2 regions of the Litorivicinus lipolyticus genome follow, and region 1 is predicted to be linked to the other one. Evidence: predicted binding sites of a transcription regulator. Region 1 holds the regulator's gene; the other holds the start of a gene.
What was found. Region 1 encodes sigma-54, which starts transcription at its own class of promoters, with help from an activator protein. Its sites were predicted from a motif close to TGGCACNNNNNTTGCTNT; they were not measured.

Region 1 (9,162 bases):
TGGACCCTGACCGACCAGATTATGGTCCTGACCGGCGACGCGGAGTTGACCCAGTCAACCAACACCGTAATTGGCGAGTCGGTCATCTACCGCCAAGCCAAGGGCACCCTTGAAGCCAGCAGCCAGGGCAGCGGCGAGCGCGTGCAAATGACCCTGACACCCAACAATTCGTGACTGAGCGTGCACTGACAGCCAGCGGTCTGGCTAAGCGCTACGGCAAACGTCAAGTCGTCAAAGACATGTCGGTGCGCGTCGAACCGGGCGAGATTGTCGGCTTGCTGGGTCCCAATGGCGCCGGCAAAACGACCTCGTTTTACATGATTGTCGGCTTGGTTAAAGCCGACAGCGGTGCGGTCACTATCGACGGCCAAGACGTCAGCCGCCAACCCATGCACCGACGCTCCCAGCGCGGGCTGGGTTATCTGGCGCAGGAAGCCAGCATTTTTCGACGACTGTCCAGTCGCGACAACTTGTTGGCGGTACTGGAATTACGCCGCGACTTGGATAAGCGCCAGCGCCAGCAAAAAGCCGACGCCTTGCTGGCCGAGTTCCACCTCGAACACGTCGCCGACAGCCTCGGCCAGGCCCTATCCGGCGGCGAGCGGCGGCGCGTCGAAATCGCCCGTGCGCTGGCCATGGACCCCGCCTACGTGTTGCTGGACGAACCCTTTGCTGGGGTCGACCCGATCTCGGTGAGCGACATCAAACGCCTGGTCCGAGGGTTGGCGGCACGCGATATCGGCGTCCTGATCACCGATCACAACGTGCGCGAAACGCTCGACCTGTGCGATCGCGGTTACATCGTCAGCGACGGATCCTTGCTCGCCCAAGGCAGCCCCCAAGACTTACTGGCCAACGAGACCGTACGACAGGTCTATTTAGGGCACGAATTTCGCATGTAGGCCAAAATCTGGGCTATAGTCGGTACCGGATACGGGGTAACGCATGAAGCAATCTCTACAGCTAAAGATGGGCCAACAGTTGGCGATGACGCCACAACTGCAGCAAGCCATCCGCATGCTGCAGCTGTCGACGCTGGAACTGCAGCAAGAAATTCAACAAGCGTTGGACGAAAACCCGTTGCTGGAACGCGAAGACGACGAAGGCTTAGCCGCCGCGCCGGATAGCGACAGCATCACCGAACAGCCCGATGCCAGCGAAAAAAGTGTCGACGAACTGGTCAGCCAAACCGATAACCTTGGCGACAACGACGCCATGGACTCGCGCTGGGAAGACACCTTCGTTAACAACTCCAGCTCGATCGAAGGGCTGCCCGAATTTGAAGCCCGCTCCAGCGCGCCCGTCACCTTGCACCAACACCTCCTGGACCAAATGTGGCAGCTGCACCTGACACCGCGTGACCAGGTGCTGTTTATTGCCCTGGTTGACGGCATCGACGACGCCGGTTACCTGCGCGAAAGCCTAGAGACCATCTGCGAAGCGACGGCGGATGAACTAGACGATATCGCCGAAGTCGATGAAGTGGCGGTCGTATTGAAGCAAATCCACCACCTTGACCCGCCCGGCATTGGCGCCCGCGACGTCCAAGAATGCCTGCGCATTCAACTGCGCCAACTGGGCGACTCCGTTGATGCCCGCGAGACCGCGATCCGCATCATCGACGAACGTTTTGAGGCTCTGGCCAAGCGCGATTTGACCAGCATCAGCCGCGGCTTGGGCGTCGACAAGTCCGAAGTCCACGAAGCCCTCAGCCTGATCAAAACCCTGTCGCCGCGCCCCGGCAGCGCGATTGGCTCAAGTGATACCGACTATGTCATTCCAGATTTGGTGGTGCGCAAGGTCAACACCCTGTGGCGCGTCGAGCTGAATGCCGAGGCCGTGCCGCGGTTGTACCTCAACCGCACCTACAGCGACTTGGTCGAGCACCTGGACGACGACTCCAAAAACTACATCAAAGCGCAAACCCGCGAGGCCAAGTGGCTAATCAAATCGGTCGAAAGCCGCTATGACACGCTGCTTAAAGTCGGTCGCACAATTATGGCCGAGCAACTGGAGTTTTTGGAGCACGGCGAAGAGTCCATGCGCCCGCTAATCCTGGCCGACATCGCCCGTCAAATCGACATGCACGAAAGCACGGTGTCGCGCGCAACCACGCAAAAGTTTGTGCTGACTCCCAAGGGTCTGTTCGAGCTGAAGTTCTTTTTCTCGTCGCAGCTGGCCTCCGCCGACGGCTCCGAAGCGGCCAGCTCAACCGCCATTCGCGCGGTCATCAAACGCCTGGTCGCGGCCGAACCTCGGACCAAACCGCTGTCGGATTCAAAACTGACGGCGTTGCTGGGCGAGGAAGGCTACACAGTCGCCCGGCGCACAGTTGCCAAATACCGTGAAGGCATGGGCATTGCAGGTTCCAGCGAGCGCAAGCAGTTCGCGTAACGGAACACATCGGACCCCAGGGACTGGTCAGCTCGGTTCAACCGGAGTAGGGTAAATTAGTCGATATTCATCGACCACGATAAGAATGTTAAGGAGCTGCACATGCACATCAGTATCAGCGGGCAACATCTCGAAATCACCGACGCCATTCGCGACTACGTCCAATCCAAATTCGATCGACTGACCCGACACTCTGACACCATCACCCGAATCGAAGTGGTGCTGCGGGTCGAGAAAACACGCCAAATTGCCGAGGGGTCGATCCATGTTGCCGGGGCCGATTTACATGCGCTGTCGGAAAACGACGACATGTATGCGTCGATCGACCTGATGACCGACAAGCTCGACCGACAAGTCCTTAAACATAAAGAGAAGAACGTCGCACGAAAGCAAGGTGCGGCATAGCCCGAACACGGCTACAATCCGGTGGGTCAATGAATGCCCCACCGGAGTTCTTTTTTGAACCAATCTCTCTCTGACTATTTGCTACCTACACAGGTCCATCCGCAATTTGCCGTCAAAAGTAAAAAGCGCTCACTGGAACTGGCTGCCGTTCAAATTTCCGAAACCCTAAATTGTGATGACCACCAAGCCGAGTTACTGATGGACGGCCTGCAGGCGCGCGAGCGCTTGGGCAGCACCGGCATTGGCCAGGGCATTGCCGTACCGCACTGCCGCAGCAGCGTCGTCAACGAACCCAGCGTGCACCTGTTTGCGCTGGAAAACCCGATCGACTTTGACGCCCTAGACGGAGCACCGGTCGACTTCTTGTGTGTGCTGCTGGTTCCAGAAGACGCTAACGAAGTCCACTTGCAGCTATTACGTGATGTCATTCGCACCTTTGGCAACCCCGAATGCCGAGCGCCGTTGTTGGCTGCGAAAACCCCAGCGGTGCTGCATCAAACCGCTATTGACCTGTTCGAGCGGCTGGCATGAGTTTGCGCCTGGTCGTCGTCAGTGGTCGTTCCGGGTCCGGCAAAAGCGCCGCACTGGGCGCACTCGAAGACGCCGGCTACACCTGTATCGACAACTTACCGGTGGGGGTCTTGTTACCCACGCTGCGGTTGTTGGAACAGCGCGACCAGGCCCAACCCGTTGCCGTCGGCATTGATGCCCGTGGTCGTGCCGAGGACCTAGCGGCGCTGCCCAACGTGCTGTCAGGCATGGCCGAATTGGGTATTGAAAGCAGCATTGTCTGGCTGGATGCCAACACCTCGACGCTGATCAACCGATTTCATGCCACCCGTCGACGCCACCCACTGCTGACCGCCTCAGGTTCGCTCGAGAAAGCCTTAGAGGCCGAACTGCGCCTGTTGGACCCCATTGTTCAGCACGCGGACCGGCACATGGACACAACCCGTCTGAGCCTGCATGACCTGCGCGCCGGCATCCTACAGGTGGCCGATCCGGATCATCAGCCGGGGCGGCCCGAGGTCCATGTGCTGTCGTTTGGCTTCAAGCATGGCGTACCCGACACCATCGACTTTGTGTTTGATGCACGCTTCCTGCCCAACCCCTTTTGGGAGCCGGTGCTGCGTCCGTTCAACGGCACCGACCCCGCGGTCATCGAGTTTCTGAGCGCGCGCCCAGAGTCGCTCGAGTACCTGTCCGACCTCGGAGCGCTGCTGCTGCGTTGGGTGCCAAATATCATCGCCACCGGGCGCCCGAATGTGACCGTCGCGATCGGCTGCACCGGCGGCCAGCACCGCTCGGTGTTTTTGGCCGAACAATTAAAAACCCGCTTGGCAGACAGCTTCGACGTCAGCGTTCGCCACCGAGAACTCAGCCGTGATTGAGCGGACCGTGCGCTTGGTTAACCCGAAAGGGTTGCATGCGCGCGCCTCGCACAAACTGGCCGAATGCGCCCAGGGCTTTACCTGCGACACCCAGCTGTTTTTCGAGGGGCACCAGGCCAATGCCAAACAGATCATGTCGGTGATGCTGTTAGCGGCGCCGGTTGGCAGCGCTCTGACCCTGCGCTGTCATGGAACCGACGCAACCGCCTGCTTAGATGCCCTGTGTGCACTCATTGCGAATGGCTTAGGAGAGCTAGGTGAACGCGCCGAACACTGAATTACTGGCCGAAGAACGCCTCCAGGTCGTCGAACAGGCGCTATCCAATGGTGCGCTGGCGAAAATTCGCCGCATGCTCAACGGCGGCATGGCGCCGGCGGACGTGGCCCACCTGCTGGAATCGTCGCCGCAAAAAGACCGCGTGGTGCTGTGGAACCTGATCGAGTCCGAACTGGACGGCGAGGTGCTGCAGTACCTTGGCGAGGAAGTGCGAGCCGAAATCGTTGGACGCATGACCCAGGGCGAACTGCTTAACGCGGTTGCGGCCTTCGAAACCGATGACTTAGTGGATTTGCTCCAGGAATTGCCGGAACGTGTGTCCGAGCAGGTCCTGCAGGCTATGGATTTTCAGGACCGCGAACGTATCGAAGCGGTACTGTCGTATTCCGAGGACACCGCCGGCGGTTTAATGAACACCGACACCATCACCGTGCGTCCGGACGTGACCTTGGACGTAGCATTTCGCTTTCTGCGTCGTCACCCAACCCTGCCGGACATCCTGGACAATCTGTTGGTGGTCAACCGGCGTGATGAATTCATCGGCATTTTGCCCCTCAACATATTACTGACCTCCGACTCGGGGCTGTTGGTGCGCGACGTCATGCGCACCGAAACCGAGGTGCTACGCCCAGACGTCAGCAGCGATGAAGTCGCCCGGCGTTTTCAGCGCATGGACTTGGTCAGCGCACCCGTGGTGAGTGACAACAACAAATTGTTGGGGCGCATCACGATCGATGACGTGGTCGACGTCATCAAAGAACAAGCCGAGCACGCCTTGCTGCAACTGCAGGGACTGGACGAAGACGTAGATTTGTTCGCACCGGTCTTGCGAACCGCGCGGCGACGCGGCGTGTGGCTGGGCATCAACTTGCTGACCGCGTTCATTGCCAGTGCCGTGATTGGGTTGTTCGAGGCGACCCTGCAGCAGGTCGTCGCGCTGGCGGTGTTGATGCCGATTGTCGCCAGCATGGGTGGCATTGCCGGAACACAGTCCCTGACTATCGTGATTCGCGCTATGGCACTGGGCCAGATCACCCCGGCACGCGGTCGATCCTTGGTCATCAAGGAAATCAGCGTCGGCCTGTTAAACGGCATATTTTGGTCCTGCGCGGTCGCGCTGGTGGCCTACCTGTGGTTTGGCGATGCCACCTTGGGCGCCATCATTGGCATATCGATCGTGGTCAACTTGGCGACCGCAGCGTTGGCAGGGACAACCCTGCCCGGATTGCTCAAACGCATCGGTGTTGACCCGGCCCTGGCCGGCGGCGTGCTGCTGACGACCATTACCGACGTGGTCGGATTTTTTACCTTTTTGGGCTTGGCCGCGCTGGCGTTTTAACTCGCTACCGTCACCGCTGGGAACAGTAACGAGGGTGCATGCGTGCTGCCGCGGCAATCGGCATCGGCGGCGACCGCTGCCAGCGTTGGCCACAACGTTTTAAGGTTGCAGGCCACCGTGATGCCCTCGACCGCGTGCTGGATCACGCCATTGTCGACCCAAAATCCACTGGCGCCGCGGGAGTAATCACCGGTCACCGCATTCAACCCATGCCCCATCATTTCGGTAATTAACAACCCGGTGCCCATCTGTTTGAGCAAATCGGCCTGACTGCCCTGGCCGCCGCTGAGTTGGAGGTTACGAGTGCCACCGGCGTTGCCCGTTGAGGGTAAGTCAAGGCGACGCCCGGCATACACGTCCAGCACATACGACGCGACTTGGCCGTCCTCAATAAAGGTCTGATCACGTGTCACCAGCCCGTCGCCGTCGACGCTGGAGCTGGCCATGGCGCCACGCAGGTGCGGGCGTTCAAACAGATCAAACCCGGCCGGCAATATCGACTGGCCCAGGGCGCCCAGTAACCACGAGCTTTGGCGCCATTGGGCGTTGCCATTCAATGCACTGGATAACGCACCGATCAGCGAGCCGCTGACACGGGGGTCAAACACCACCGCCACCGATCCGGTTTTAATCGGCCGGGCAGCGCAGCGCGCCAGGGTGCGAGCCTGAGCCATCGCCCCAATCGACTCGGGGCTGTCCAAATCGTCCGCATTGCGCCGGTAATCATAGGCATAGTCACGCTGCAGGCCGTCGCCATCGCGCGCCAACACCACCGCCGACAACGAATACTGGCTGGACATTTGAATCAAGCGTTGGCCGTGGGAGTTGGCACTGACACGAACGCCGCGACGGGCGCTGTAGTCGGATCCTTCGGAGTTCACAATATCAGCGTGGTCCAGCGCTCGGGCCTCGCAGGTGCGGGCGATATCAAAGGCTTGCTCGGGGCTGATGTCCAAGGTGAAGTCCTGGCCCAAGTCATCGGCCTGTTGGGCCAGCTGCTCCGGCTCCGGCAACCCGCCGTAGGGATCCGCCTCGGTATACTGAGCAATCGAACACGCGGCTTTGACACAGGCCTCCAAGGCGGCCGCACTGAGGTCGCTGGTCGACGCACTGCCCTTACGGCCATCGATCCAAACACTGAGGCCGATCGAGCGGTCGTTTTCGAACTCCAAAGTCTCCGGTGCACGGTTACGAACCGTGACGCTTAAACCTTTTGACGCATTCGCCCCCATCTGCGCATGGTGCGCGCCGTGCTTGACCGCTAAACTAAGCATTAACTCGGCGGCGTCGGACAGTTGCGCGCCCTCTCTTTTCGGATCCCATACAAAGGACACAGATTCAGTCATGACGGACGACTCCTTGGAAGACTTTGACGATCGCCCCAGTAAAAGCGAACTGAAAAGGGAAATGCACGACCTGCAGGCTATTGCGCATCAGCTGGTCGACTTGACCCCGACACAGATGGCCAAGGTTCCCATGCCCGAGGTGCTGCTGGTGGGCGTCAAAGACGCCCAACGCTTTAAAAAAGAAGCCAAACGCCGGCAAATGCAGTACCTGGGTAAAGTCATGCGAAGGCTTGATCCGGAACCGATCAAAGCGGCGCTGGCCGAATTTGACGCCGCCAGCGCTGAAAGCATTAACCGCATGCGCGGACTGGAACAATGGCGTGAACGCTTGATCGCAGAAGACCGTGTGTTGACCGAGTTTTTGGACCGCTACCCGCACGTTGATGCACAGCCGCTGCGCCAGCTGGTGCGCAATGCACGCGCCAATAAGTCCGGTGCCGCGCGCGCGCTGTATCGATTTATCCGCGACCAGATCCAATAGTTCAGGCGTCACCGCCACCCACCACCAGCTGATCAATTTTCAAGGTCGGCTGACCGACACCCACCGGCACGCTTTGGCCTTCCTTGCCACAGGTGCCGACACCGTCATCCAGCGCCAAATCATTGCCAATCATGCTGATTCGGCCCATCACTTCCGGGCCGTCGCCGATCAAGGTGCTGCCCTTGATCGGCTCGGCGATTTTACCGTTGCGAATGCGGTACGCCTCGGTCGTCGAAAAGACAAAATTGCCGCTGGTAATATCGACCTGGCCGCCACCGAAGTTGGCCGCGTAGATACCGTCTTTGACCGACCCGATAATGTCCCCGGGATCATGCTCGCCGGCTTCCATAAAGGTGTTGGTCATGCGCGGCATGGTCATGGCGCTATAGGATTCTCGGCGGCCATTGCCGGTGCTTTGAGTGCCCATCAAACGGGCGTTCAAGCGGTCCTGCAGGTAGCCGACCAAAATGCCGTCCTCGATCAGCACGGTGCGCTGGCCGGCGACCCCTTCGTCATCAACCGACAGCGAACCGCGCCGATCCGGCAGGGTCGCATCATCCACCACCGTCACACCGGGGGCCGCGACGCGCTCGCCGATACGGCCGGAAAAGTTACTGGTGCCCTTGCGGTTAAAGTCGCCTTCCAAGCCATGCCCGACCGCTTCATGCAATAAAATGCCCGGCCAGCCGGCCCCCAGCACCACTGGGTAGGAGCCCGCCGGCGCCGCCACCGCATCGAGATTCACGCAGGCGACGCGAACCGCTTCGCGCGCCCAAGCATGACAGCGTTCGCCCTCGGCCAGCTGCGACAGTGCGATCCGGCCACCACCGCCGGCTTGACCGCGCTCGCGCTTGTCTCCCTCGACCACGATCACGCTAACGCCAAAGCGCACCAGCGGCCGCACATCCATCGCCAGATTGCCGAGGCTATCGAGCACGCAAATGCGCTCGTGCAACACCACCATCGACAGGCTGACCTCGGCCACACGCGGGTCCAATTCACGGGTGTAACGATCCAATTGTTGCAGTAACTCGACCCGCGCGGCGCGCTCCATGTCCGCCGGCGAGTCCGCACGGTAGAGGCTGGGTACCGGTTGCCGTTTCAAATTCGCAGTCGCCGTTTGACCGCTGCCGGCGATGCCACCCGCCGCTCGAATGGCGTCACGCAAGGCACTGTCCGAGAGATCATCCGTGTATGCAAAGCCAACCTGTTCGCCGCTATTGACGCGTATCCCGGCACCTTGATCGTGACTGTACCCGGCATCGGCAACGCGGCCGTCCTCAAGCGCAAAGGATTCCAGCACCTGGTCTTGCAGGTACAGGTCAGCGAAGTCATACGCGCGGCTGGAGATGGCACCAAACACCTGATTAAGCCGATCAACGGATTGGCCGTGTTGGGTCAGCCATTGGCTGACGGGATGTTGTTCGTTCACCGTTATTGCTCCACGCGGATGGCGTTGATGACCGGCGCATCAAAGGTGCCGGTCAGGGTGTAATTCGTTTCACCGATGCGTTTTAGGCTGTCGCCGG
Region 2 (9,162 bases), 820 kb from region 1:
CTTTATGAATGCCCAACGCCTTTTCTGCGACCGCACGAGCAGGGGACCATTTGTTGACCGCATTAATAGTCTCGGTCACCAGTGGAATACCGGCCATATGACCCAGCCCGTCAGTGCTCGACAGAACTTTATCCCGCACGCTTCCGCCGGATTCCTTAAATTCGATGGCTTTGTACTGAAGCATCAAGTGAGGAAAGTCGACATTAAAGGGGTGGGGTGGAACGTATGGGCATTTAGCGACGTAGCACATGTCGCACAGGTAACATTGGTCGACCACTTTCTTGTAGTCGGCTTTGTCGACGCCATCAACCTCGAGAGTCTCACTCTCGTCAATGAGGTCGAACAGCGTGGGGAAGCTGTCGCATAGGCTGACGCATCGGCGACAACCGTGACAGACATCAAACACGCGCTCTAATTCTTGGTTCAATGCTGCTTTGTCGTAGTAGGACTCTTCTCGCCACTTAAGCGGGTAACGAGTGGGTGCCTCTAAGTTGCCTTCTTTTGGGGGCGTGGGCATGGTCTGGACTCCGGTTTAAACAGACGCGCGCCCAACGCAGGCGCGCGCTGATCGACTTAGGCTTCTGCTTCTTCTTTGTAAGCGTCCAGAGTTTTCTGGAATTTGTTCGCGTGGCTGCGCTCGGCCTTTGCCAAGGTTTCAAACCAATCCGCGATTTCGTCGAACCCTTCATCGCGTGCGGCTTTTGCCATGCCTGGGTACATGTCCGTGTACTCATGAGTCTCACCGGCGATGGCAGACTCCAGCGCTTCTGCAACGTTACCTGCCGCCAGGCCGGTTTCCGGGTCGCCCGAACCCCCGTTGATTAGGTACTCCATGTGTCCATGGGCATGACCGGTTTCACCTTCGGCCGTGTTACGAAACACATTGGCTACCTCAGGTGCACCTTCGATGTCTGCCATGTTTGCGAAATACAGATACCGGCGGTTTGCCTTGGATTCGCCGGCGAACGCGGCCTTCAAGCTTTCTTCCGTTTTTGTTCCTTTCAGATCCATTATTTTTCTCCAACCTAGTGGGTGTTTTGGATTTCTGTGGGCACTGCCCACTCTTCGATAGTAGGGACGTAAGAAAAAAACGGAAGCCTGCAACGGGCGATTAAGTCAATAGCTCAACGCTATCGCCATGTGTCAGTTTGCAATTGTTCGCTGAATTCGGATCCTAAATTGGGAGGTAACCTGCCACCCAGCAAAGAGTGTTCGAGTGAGAAAGCGGCGTTCGTCTAGTCGAGAGTTCAAACGCGAAGTGGTGTCCATGGTTGTCGATCAGGGGTTTAGTGCCGGTGGCGTTGTAATACCCCCATTTGGAACGTGGCGTTTGACTCAAGCCTCAGCGGCACTTGAGTCGCCACCTTTTGGAGTATCGATCAATTTAACACCTAAACTACGTGCGGCTAACAGTGCTAAAATGATGCACAATTGATCCAGCTTCAGATAGTGGATCACCTCATGTTAAAAGCCATCGCAAACACATGTTTAGCTACCTTTATCGCTGGCGCTCATGCGTCTGATGCTCACTTCCAGTGCACCCAGACCGCCCATGCCCAGGTCAAGCCGAACCGGGTGAATTCGTATGACGTTGAGATGCGTTTGGACAGCAACGCAGGTCGCGTCATCCTGAAAGGGCGTGCCGTGATCATGCAAACACTGAGCCTACCCATTACGCCTCGAGTTGACCCGACGGGGCGGCTTAGGTTTCACGCGCAAATGTCGGATCCACAGGTGATCGTGAGTTATTCAGACGGGGAGCTGTCGTATGTCGACCTTGACTATTTGACGCGAGATAACCGACGCGTGATTAGCGCCTGGATTGCGGACTGCAGGTCGGTATAGGGCTGCGGGGTTAGGCTTCACCCAGTGCGCGTCCACCGCCACTGGCGGACGTCTTGCCTTTGGCGCCATACAAACGTTGGCCTTCGCCGCCGGAAATCACCGTTTTAATCGCATCGGCTTTTTGCTTCAGACGTTGCAGCACTTGGGCGTTGCCCTGGTTTAGATTTTGACAGCGCTCAATGGCCGCTTCAGCGTCCGCGGCACCGCGCTCTAGTTGCTCGGCCAACTCGGCCGTTAGGCTGCCCAGCAACTGACGATGTCCGTCGGCGTCGGGCGTCAAACCCGCATCCGTCAATAACTCACGGCGCAGTTCAATGTTCGTTTCAAGGGTTTTCAGTGCTTGGACTTTTTCGGTCAAGTTGGTCTTGACTGAGGCGGCACTTTGCGCCGCCATGTCATCGCGCTCGATCAGCAGGATCTTTTCGAGCGATTGCGCGCTACGGGTCATTTCACCCAACAGGGCGAGGTATCGCTGTACCGCTGCATTCATTTTGCTATCCGCCGTTTAAGCCCAGCATGGCCGATGCAACTTTATTGGCGTCCACGGTGAAGCTGCCATTGGCGATGGATGCACGAATCGCATCCACACGCGCCTGATCAACCTCACTGGTCGCCGCGGCCCGTTCCTGCACTGCCTGCATTTTCTGGGCTTCGCTGCTCAGCGTAACTGAATCGTTTGATTGCGGTGCCGCCAGCGGAGCAACCTGTGCCGGTTGCGCCGAAACACTAGCCGGCTGCTGTTTGTCAGCGGCCTGCGTGTTTGTCTGCTGGGGGCGACCCCCAATGCCATTAATATCGACTGCCATAATTTGAATTCCGTGATGGTACTCACACTGTTTCGGCAGTGTAGCGCATTTCTTTAACCTTATTTTACGGCATCTGAACGATGCCTTGGGCTAGCACGAAACCACGCACCGTGCGTCCGCTGGCCAAGTTTTTAACACTGACTTGCTCGCCTTGAACGGCGTCACTGAGGGCGGTTCCCATCACCGTGATCTGAATGCCTTGGCTACCGGCCTGAAGCTTTACCGTGTCCCCGCGGTTAACCAAGGTGGGCAGTTCGACCATGCGGCCAATGACGGGCTGACCCTCACGAATGTTGCGCTTGACCTGCTGGCCTAGTAAGCCGTCGAAATCGGTGTGCCACGATCCCCGCAGCTCGCGTTCCAGCACCGTTTCAAGGCGCAGGTCGCGGGCGCCGACGATGTCACCCCGATTCAGGCCACGGGCCGCGACCACCACATCAATTGACTTGGAATAGGTCGCCGATAGGTGGACTTGGGTGACCCCACAGGTGGCTTTGACCATGGCGCTGCCACGGCTTTTGGCCTTTAACGAAAAGTCCCAAGCCTCGTTGCAGTCGGGCAGTTTGACCCGACTGTCCAGCGGTCGAACCATGACCTCTAAGCGATCACCGCCGATCTCGACCTTTAGAAATTCCTCGGCCTGCCGTTGTAACCATTGGTTCAAGTCTGCTTGAGCGGGATGCGCAAGCACTAGCAATACAACGCTCAACATGCGTTTCATGGTGTCCCCCTGTCTGACCGAACCTATACTGTGCCGATCCATTGACGTTTTGATGGACAACGCAAAACCTGTGCCAGAGAGGAAACACATGTCAGGGTTGTTTGAGCGAGTTGACGCTAAAACCGATTACGTGGGTCAAAACCGAGTGGAGCTGCTGTTGTTTCGGCTGGCGGACGAGCAGGTGTATGGCATTAACGTGTTTAAGGTCAAAGAGGTCTTGCGTTGCCCCAAGTTGGCGACCATTCCCAACGGCAGCCCACGCCTGAAAGGCATTGCGCACCTGCGTGGGGAGGCTATTCCGGTTATCGATATGGCTGCGGCGACCGGCTTTGGCGAGCTTCAGGACATCGAAGAGCGCTACATCATTATCACCGAGTACAACTCGCAGGTTCAGGGTTTCCTGGTCCATAGCGTCGAGCGCATCATCAACACCACCTGGGACAAGATCAAAGCTCCGGACGCCGTTTTGGCCAAGGACAGTTATTTGACGGCAATGACCGAAGATAACGGCCGGTTGGTCGAAATCATCGATGTCGAACGGATTCTAAGCGAGTTGGACTACGGCGGTGCTGAGGTCAGCGAAACCTTGGTCCAGGAAGCGTTGCGCGCCAATGTCGGCGGTAATCGCGTGTTGATCGTCGACGATTCACTGGTCGCACGTAAGCAAATACAGCGAGCGCTGGAAAGCCTAGGCATCGAAACGACCATGCTGACCAACGGCCAGGAAGCGCTGGATCTATTAAAGAAGATGGTCGCGGCGGGGCGACGCCCGGCGGATCACTACCTGATGATCGTGACGGATATCGAAATGCCGATCCTAGACGGCTATACACTGACCGCCGAAATCAAATCCGATCCAATGATCCAGGATCTGTATGTATTAATGCACTCGTCCTTGTCCGGCGCGTTCAACGAAGCCATGGCGCTCAAAGTCGGCGCCGACAAATTGGTCGCCAAGTTCAAGCCCGACAGCCTGGCCGAAGCCGTCATGGACCAGATCGCACTGCGCTCGTAGCGCGCCGGAAAACCGGCATCACCGGCAACGCGTTGCCACCGTCAGGTTTCTGACGGACCCCAAAGCCTGCAATCGCGGGCTTTTTCGTACTTGGCACAGCCTTTGCTATTCACTTCATGTGACAAATCAACGTCGCGAGGAGCTTATGGCAATTTCATTCGACAGTGCGTTAGGAAATCAGGTCGCCGGCTTGCAGTTGCGAGTCAAGCGCAGCGAGCTGCTGTCTAACAACATCGCCAACGCCGAGACCCCGGGCTACCGAGCGGTCGACTTCGACTTCGCCAAGGTTTACGACCGCACCCGGGCCACGCCCAGCGGGGCAGTCACAGGCGCCAGTAACGGTCGCCACCTGTCCCTAGGGCTGGGTGCGGACGGGCTGGTGCGCTCCGATGACGTTGAGTTTCGTGACAGCAAATTTGGCTCTCTCGATGGCAACAAAGTCAGCATGGAGCAAGAGCGCGCACGGTTTATGGAAAACCAGATCCGCATGAACGCGACCAACATGTTTTTAAGTAAACGATTCAGCAGCCTGCAAAAAGCGCTGCGGGGAGTTAACGGCTAATGAGTATTGAACGCTTGATGATGACGGCGGCGTCGGCCATGGAGGCCAACAAGGTCCGGATGTCGACGACCGCGTCCAACCTGGCCAATGCCGAGACTTTGGCAAGTAACCCGGACGACGTTTACAAGGCCAAGAAACCGGTCTTTGAAACCCTGCGCGCCGAACAAGTGGCAATCATGGGGGGCCAGATGCCGACCGGCGCCACCGCCGGCGTTCAACTCAAAGCAATCGTCGAAAGTAACGAACCGGCCATCCGCCGCTTCGACCCCGGTCATCCGCTGGCTGACGGTGACGGTTATGTGTTTGCACCGAACGTCAACGTGATGACCGAAATGGCCGACATGATTGCAGCATCGCGGGCCTACCAAGCCAACGTCGAAGTGATGAAAGACGCACGTGAATTATCGCAGCAGCTGCTGCGCATGGGACAAAACTAATGACCAATTCTATCGGCGGCAGCAATGACATCAATTATCTGCAAAGTCAGCTAACCAGTACCCGCACCGAAGCGTCCCAGAACCAGTTGGATCAAGACGCCTTTATGCAGCTGCTGATTGCGCAAATGAAGAACCAGGACCCGACCGCGCCGATCGATGCCAACGAGCAGCTGGTGCAATTGGCCCAATTTAGTCAGGTCGAAGGGCTGGATAAAATCAACGCCAAGATGGAAGAGCTGGTATCGGCGCAATCGTCGGCCCAAGCGCTGCAGGCATCGAGCCTAGTTGGGCGAACGGTGACCGTTGAAACCAGTGCCTTTGACTACCGCGGCGGCCAGATGAACGCCCAGGTAGACCTGCCCAGCTCGACCGGCAACTTGGAAATCCAGGTCCTGGACCAGATCGGGCGCGAAGTCGACCGCATCAGTTTGGGCCAGGAGTCCGCCGGCACGATTAACTTTAATTGGTCCGGTGACAGCCGCGGCGCCCACCGATTTGTCGCCTTGGCGACCGAAGCCACCGGGGACACCTACGCGGTGCCGGTGTACCTGAATGCGAACGTTAACTCGGTCAGCTTGTCGGGCAATTCCACCACCTTGAACTTAAACAGCGTAGGACCCGTGGCCTTAGCCGACGTCCGCGCCATTACCGAATCCACCCAGGAGAACAACGATGTCAATTAACACGGCACTTACCGGCCTGCGCGCCGCACAAAGTCAGTTGGACGTGATTTCCAACAACATCGCCAACGCATCGACCACCGGTTTTAAGCGGTCGCGTGCGGAATTCGCGGACGTTTACGCCAGCGGCGTCGGCTTCTCGGGCGCTACCAGCGCCGGTAACGGTGTGACCCTGGCGGCGATCAGTCAACAATTTGACCAGGGCAACCTGAACTACACCAACAACAGTTTGGATATGGCCATGTCGGGCGAGGGCATGTTCATCCAGCGTGATGGCGACGTCACCACCTATACCCGCTCCGGTGCCATGCAGCTAGATGACGACGGCTTTATTATTTCCAACCAGGGCGCCAGCCTGATGGGCTACTTGGCGGATGCGCAAGGCAACGTCCAGGCCGAATTGAACCCGATTCGTATCGACAGCGCCCAACAGCCGCCGCAGGCGACCACCGACGTCCAAACCCAACTTAACTTGGATTCGGAATCGGCCGTGATCACCTCGGCGTTTGACCCCAGTAACGAGCAGACCTTTAACTACCTGACCACGGTGGCGGTCTACGATTCGTTGGGACGCGACTACACCATGCAACAATATTTCGTCAAAGACGCGGACAACAGCTGGCGCATGTACCCGCGCGTTGACGGCACCGATGTCATGGGCGGCGGTACGCCTTACGTCAATGTCGACTTTTCGGCGGACGGTCAAATCAGTGGCGTCGCCAGCGCCGGAACCGGGGCGGTCGATGTGGCGGCCAAAAATGCCGTCACCCTGACCATTCCGACCAGCATCACCGGCGCGGCCAGCACCTTGGCGTACGAATTCAACCTGACCACGACGACCCAGTACGGTACCGACTTTTCAGTCTCCGAAGTGTCCCAAGACGGTTACACCGCCGGTCGCTTGGCGTCGCTGGACGTCAACGACAACGGCGACATTTTGGCGCGTTACTCCAATGGCCGCTCGGCACTGATGGCGCAAATCGCGATTGCCGACTTTACCAACATGCAGGGCCTCAGCCCGTCGGGTGACTCGGCGTGGTTAGAAACCTCGTCCTCGGGACCTGCGCTGATTGGTAAGCCGGGCACCGGTACCTTGGGCAATATCCAGGCGGGTGCGCTTGAAGAGTCCAACGTCGACACGTCCGAAGAACTGGTCAGCTTGATTACCGCGCAGCGTAACTACCAGGCTAATGCCAAAGTGATCGAGACCGCCGAGACGGTGACTCAGGCAATTCTGAACCTGCGTTAACCCTCGGTACCTGTGAGCTGAAAGCCCCCTTAATTGGGGGCTTTTTAGTTTCTGGCACGCATTTTGTATTGCAATCAGTAGGCGTTGTTTTTTTGGCGTCTGACTGATTAAACCGGCAAAGGTTTGCCGATCGGAGGACAACATGGATAAAGCCATCTACATGGCCAGCCAGACCGCAACTAATATGATGCGGGCCCAGGCACTGGTGGCAAACAACATGGCCAACGCAGCCACCAGCGGCTTCAAGGCCGACCGTTTCACCATGGTCAGCCAAGAAATCACCGGTGGCGAGTACGGTGCACGGTCAACCGCGCGCCTGGCAGGCGGTGGTGTTGATCTGACCGCCGGTCCGATGCAGCAAACCGGTCGTGACTTGGATGTCGCCATCAGCGGTCGCTCGTTGTTCGCCGTTCAGGTCAACGAGGACCAGCAAGCCTTCACCCGTAACGGCGACTTCAAGGTGTCGCCTGAAGGGCTATTGACCACCCAGCAAGGCCAGCCGGTGCTGGGCGAGTTGGGGGTGATTCCAGTGCCGGTTTACGAATCGATTTCGATCGGCCAGGACGGCAGTGTCAGCGTGGTCCCCCCAGGCGGCGGCATGGTTCGGCTGGATCGTCTGAAAATGGTCACCCCGGTTGAAAATTTAGATGTGTTTAAAGGCGACGACGGTTTGATTCGATTCAAGGGCGAGGTGCCGGAACCGGACATTACCGCAACCCTTCAATCTGGATTTTTGGAAGGCTCGAACGTCAATGGCGCCTCCGCCTTGGTCGAGCTGATGAACCTGTCTCGCCAGTTCGAGATGAGTGTGAATTTGATGAGCCGTTTGGACGATGCTGAAAGCAGCGCCAACGACGCCATCTCTAGTAATTAAGCCAGGAGATAACCGATGAACGCAGCACTTTGGGTCGCAAAGACCGGATTGGCAGCCCAGGACAAGGCACTCGCCGTGGTGTCCAACAACCTGGCGAACGTGTCTACCAATGGATTCAAGAAAGACCGCGTCGTCTTTCAGGATTTGTTGTACCAGGTCGAACGTGCGCCGGGCGGCGCCAATGGTGACGATGCGCAGTTGCCATCCGGCATCCAGATCGGCACCGGGGTCAAAATCAGCGGCACCCGCAAGGTATTCAGCAACGGCTCCATGCAGGTCACCGGCCAAGCCCTGGACGTCGCCATTAACGGTCGTGGGTTCTTCCAAATTCAGCGCCCGGACGGCATTGTCGGCTACACCCGTGATGGCCAGTTTCAGGTCAACTCGGACGGTGCCGTGGTGACCGCCGAAGGCTACTTGCTCGAACCCCAGATCAACATTCCGGCCGGCTCATCGGTGATCACCATTGGTAAAGACGGTTCGGTTAGCGCAGTCGAACAGGGCACTGGGCTGTCGACCGTGGTCGGTAACATCACGCTGGCTGACTTTGCTAACCCGGAAGGGTTGTTGGCCATGGGCGGCAACAACTACGTGGAAACCGAAGCCAGTGGCCCGCCCAACATTGGCACGCCGTCCGAAATCGGCTTGGGCTCACTGGAGCAGGGCGCGGTTGAAAACTCCAACGTGTCGAGCGTCGAAGAGTTGGTCAACATGATCACCACACAGCGCGCTTATGAGATGAATTCGAAGGTCATTTCGGCCGCCGATCAGATGCTGTCTTACTTGAATCAACAATTGTAGGGGTCTGATTATGCTGCGAATTATATTGACTGTATCGGCACTCGCTCTGGTCGGATGCGGCGGTGGTGTAATCGCCCCTAAACCGGGCGACGAAGCCTACGCGCCGGTCGTCCAACAAAACGCGCTGCCGCCGGTGATCCCCAATGGATCCATCTACCAAACCGGCCGCACC

Region 2: the regulator sigma-54 is predicted to act here: its motif matches at 4,479-4,496, upstream of flgB (flagellar basal body rod protein FlgB).

Annotation. Positions count from the first base shown of each region.
Region 1 covers NZ_CP045871.1:2,066,303-2,075,464, forward strand. The annotation lists gene lptA (lipopolysaccharide transport periplasmic protein LptA) at 1-174, shown strand, start outside; gene lptB (LPS export ABC transporter ATP-binding protein) at 171-902, shown strand; gene GH975_RS10545 (RNA polymerase factor sigma-54) at 946-2,394, shown strand; gene hpf (ribosome hibernation-promoting factor, HPF/YfiA family) at 2,497-2,799, shown strand; gene GH975_RS10555 (PTS sugar transporter subunit IIA) at 2,854-3,330, shown strand; gene rapZ (RNase adapter RapZ) at 3,327-4,190, shown strand; gene GH975_RS10565 (HPr family phosphocarrier protein) at 4,183-4,467, shown strand; gene mgtE (magnesium transporter) at 4,448-5,806, shown strand; gene GH975_RS10575 (TldD/PmbA family protein) at 5,803-7,152, opposite strand; gene yjgA (ribosome biogenesis factor YjgA) at 7,151-7,633, shown strand; gene tldD (metalloprotease TldD) at 7,635-9,071, opposite strand; gene GH975_RS10590 (YhdP family phospholipid transporter) at 9,068-9,162, opposite strand, start outside.
Region 2 covers NZ_CP045871.1:1,248,695-1,257,856, forward strand. The annotation lists gene GH975_RS06280 (heterodisulfide reductase-related iron-sulfur binding cluster) at 1-517, opposite strand, end outside; gene GH975_RS06285 (rubrerythrin family protein) at 574-1,011, opposite strand; gene GH975_RS06290 (hypothetical protein) at 1,462-1,845, shown strand; gene flgN (flagellar export chaperone FlgN) at 1,856-2,335, opposite strand; gene flgM (flagellar biosynthesis anti-sigma factor FlgM) at 2,340-2,651, opposite strand; gene flgA (flagellar basal body P-ring formation chaperone FlgA) at 2,716-3,372, opposite strand; gene GH975_RS06310 (chemotaxis protein CheV) at 3,461-4,387, shown strand; gene flgB (flagellar basal body rod protein FlgB) at 4,533-4,949, shown strand; gene flgC (flagellar basal body rod protein FlgC) at 4,949-5,386, shown strand; gene GH975_RS06325 (flagellar hook assembly protein FlgD) at 5,386-6,069, shown strand; gene flgE (flagellar hook protein FlgE) at 6,059-7,315, shown strand; gene GH975_RS06335 (flagellar basal body rod protein FlgF) at 7,458-8,189, shown strand; gene flgG (flagellar basal-body rod protein FlgG) at 8,205-8,990, shown strand; gene flgH (flagellar basal body L-ring protein FlgH) at 9,001-9,162, shown strand, end outside.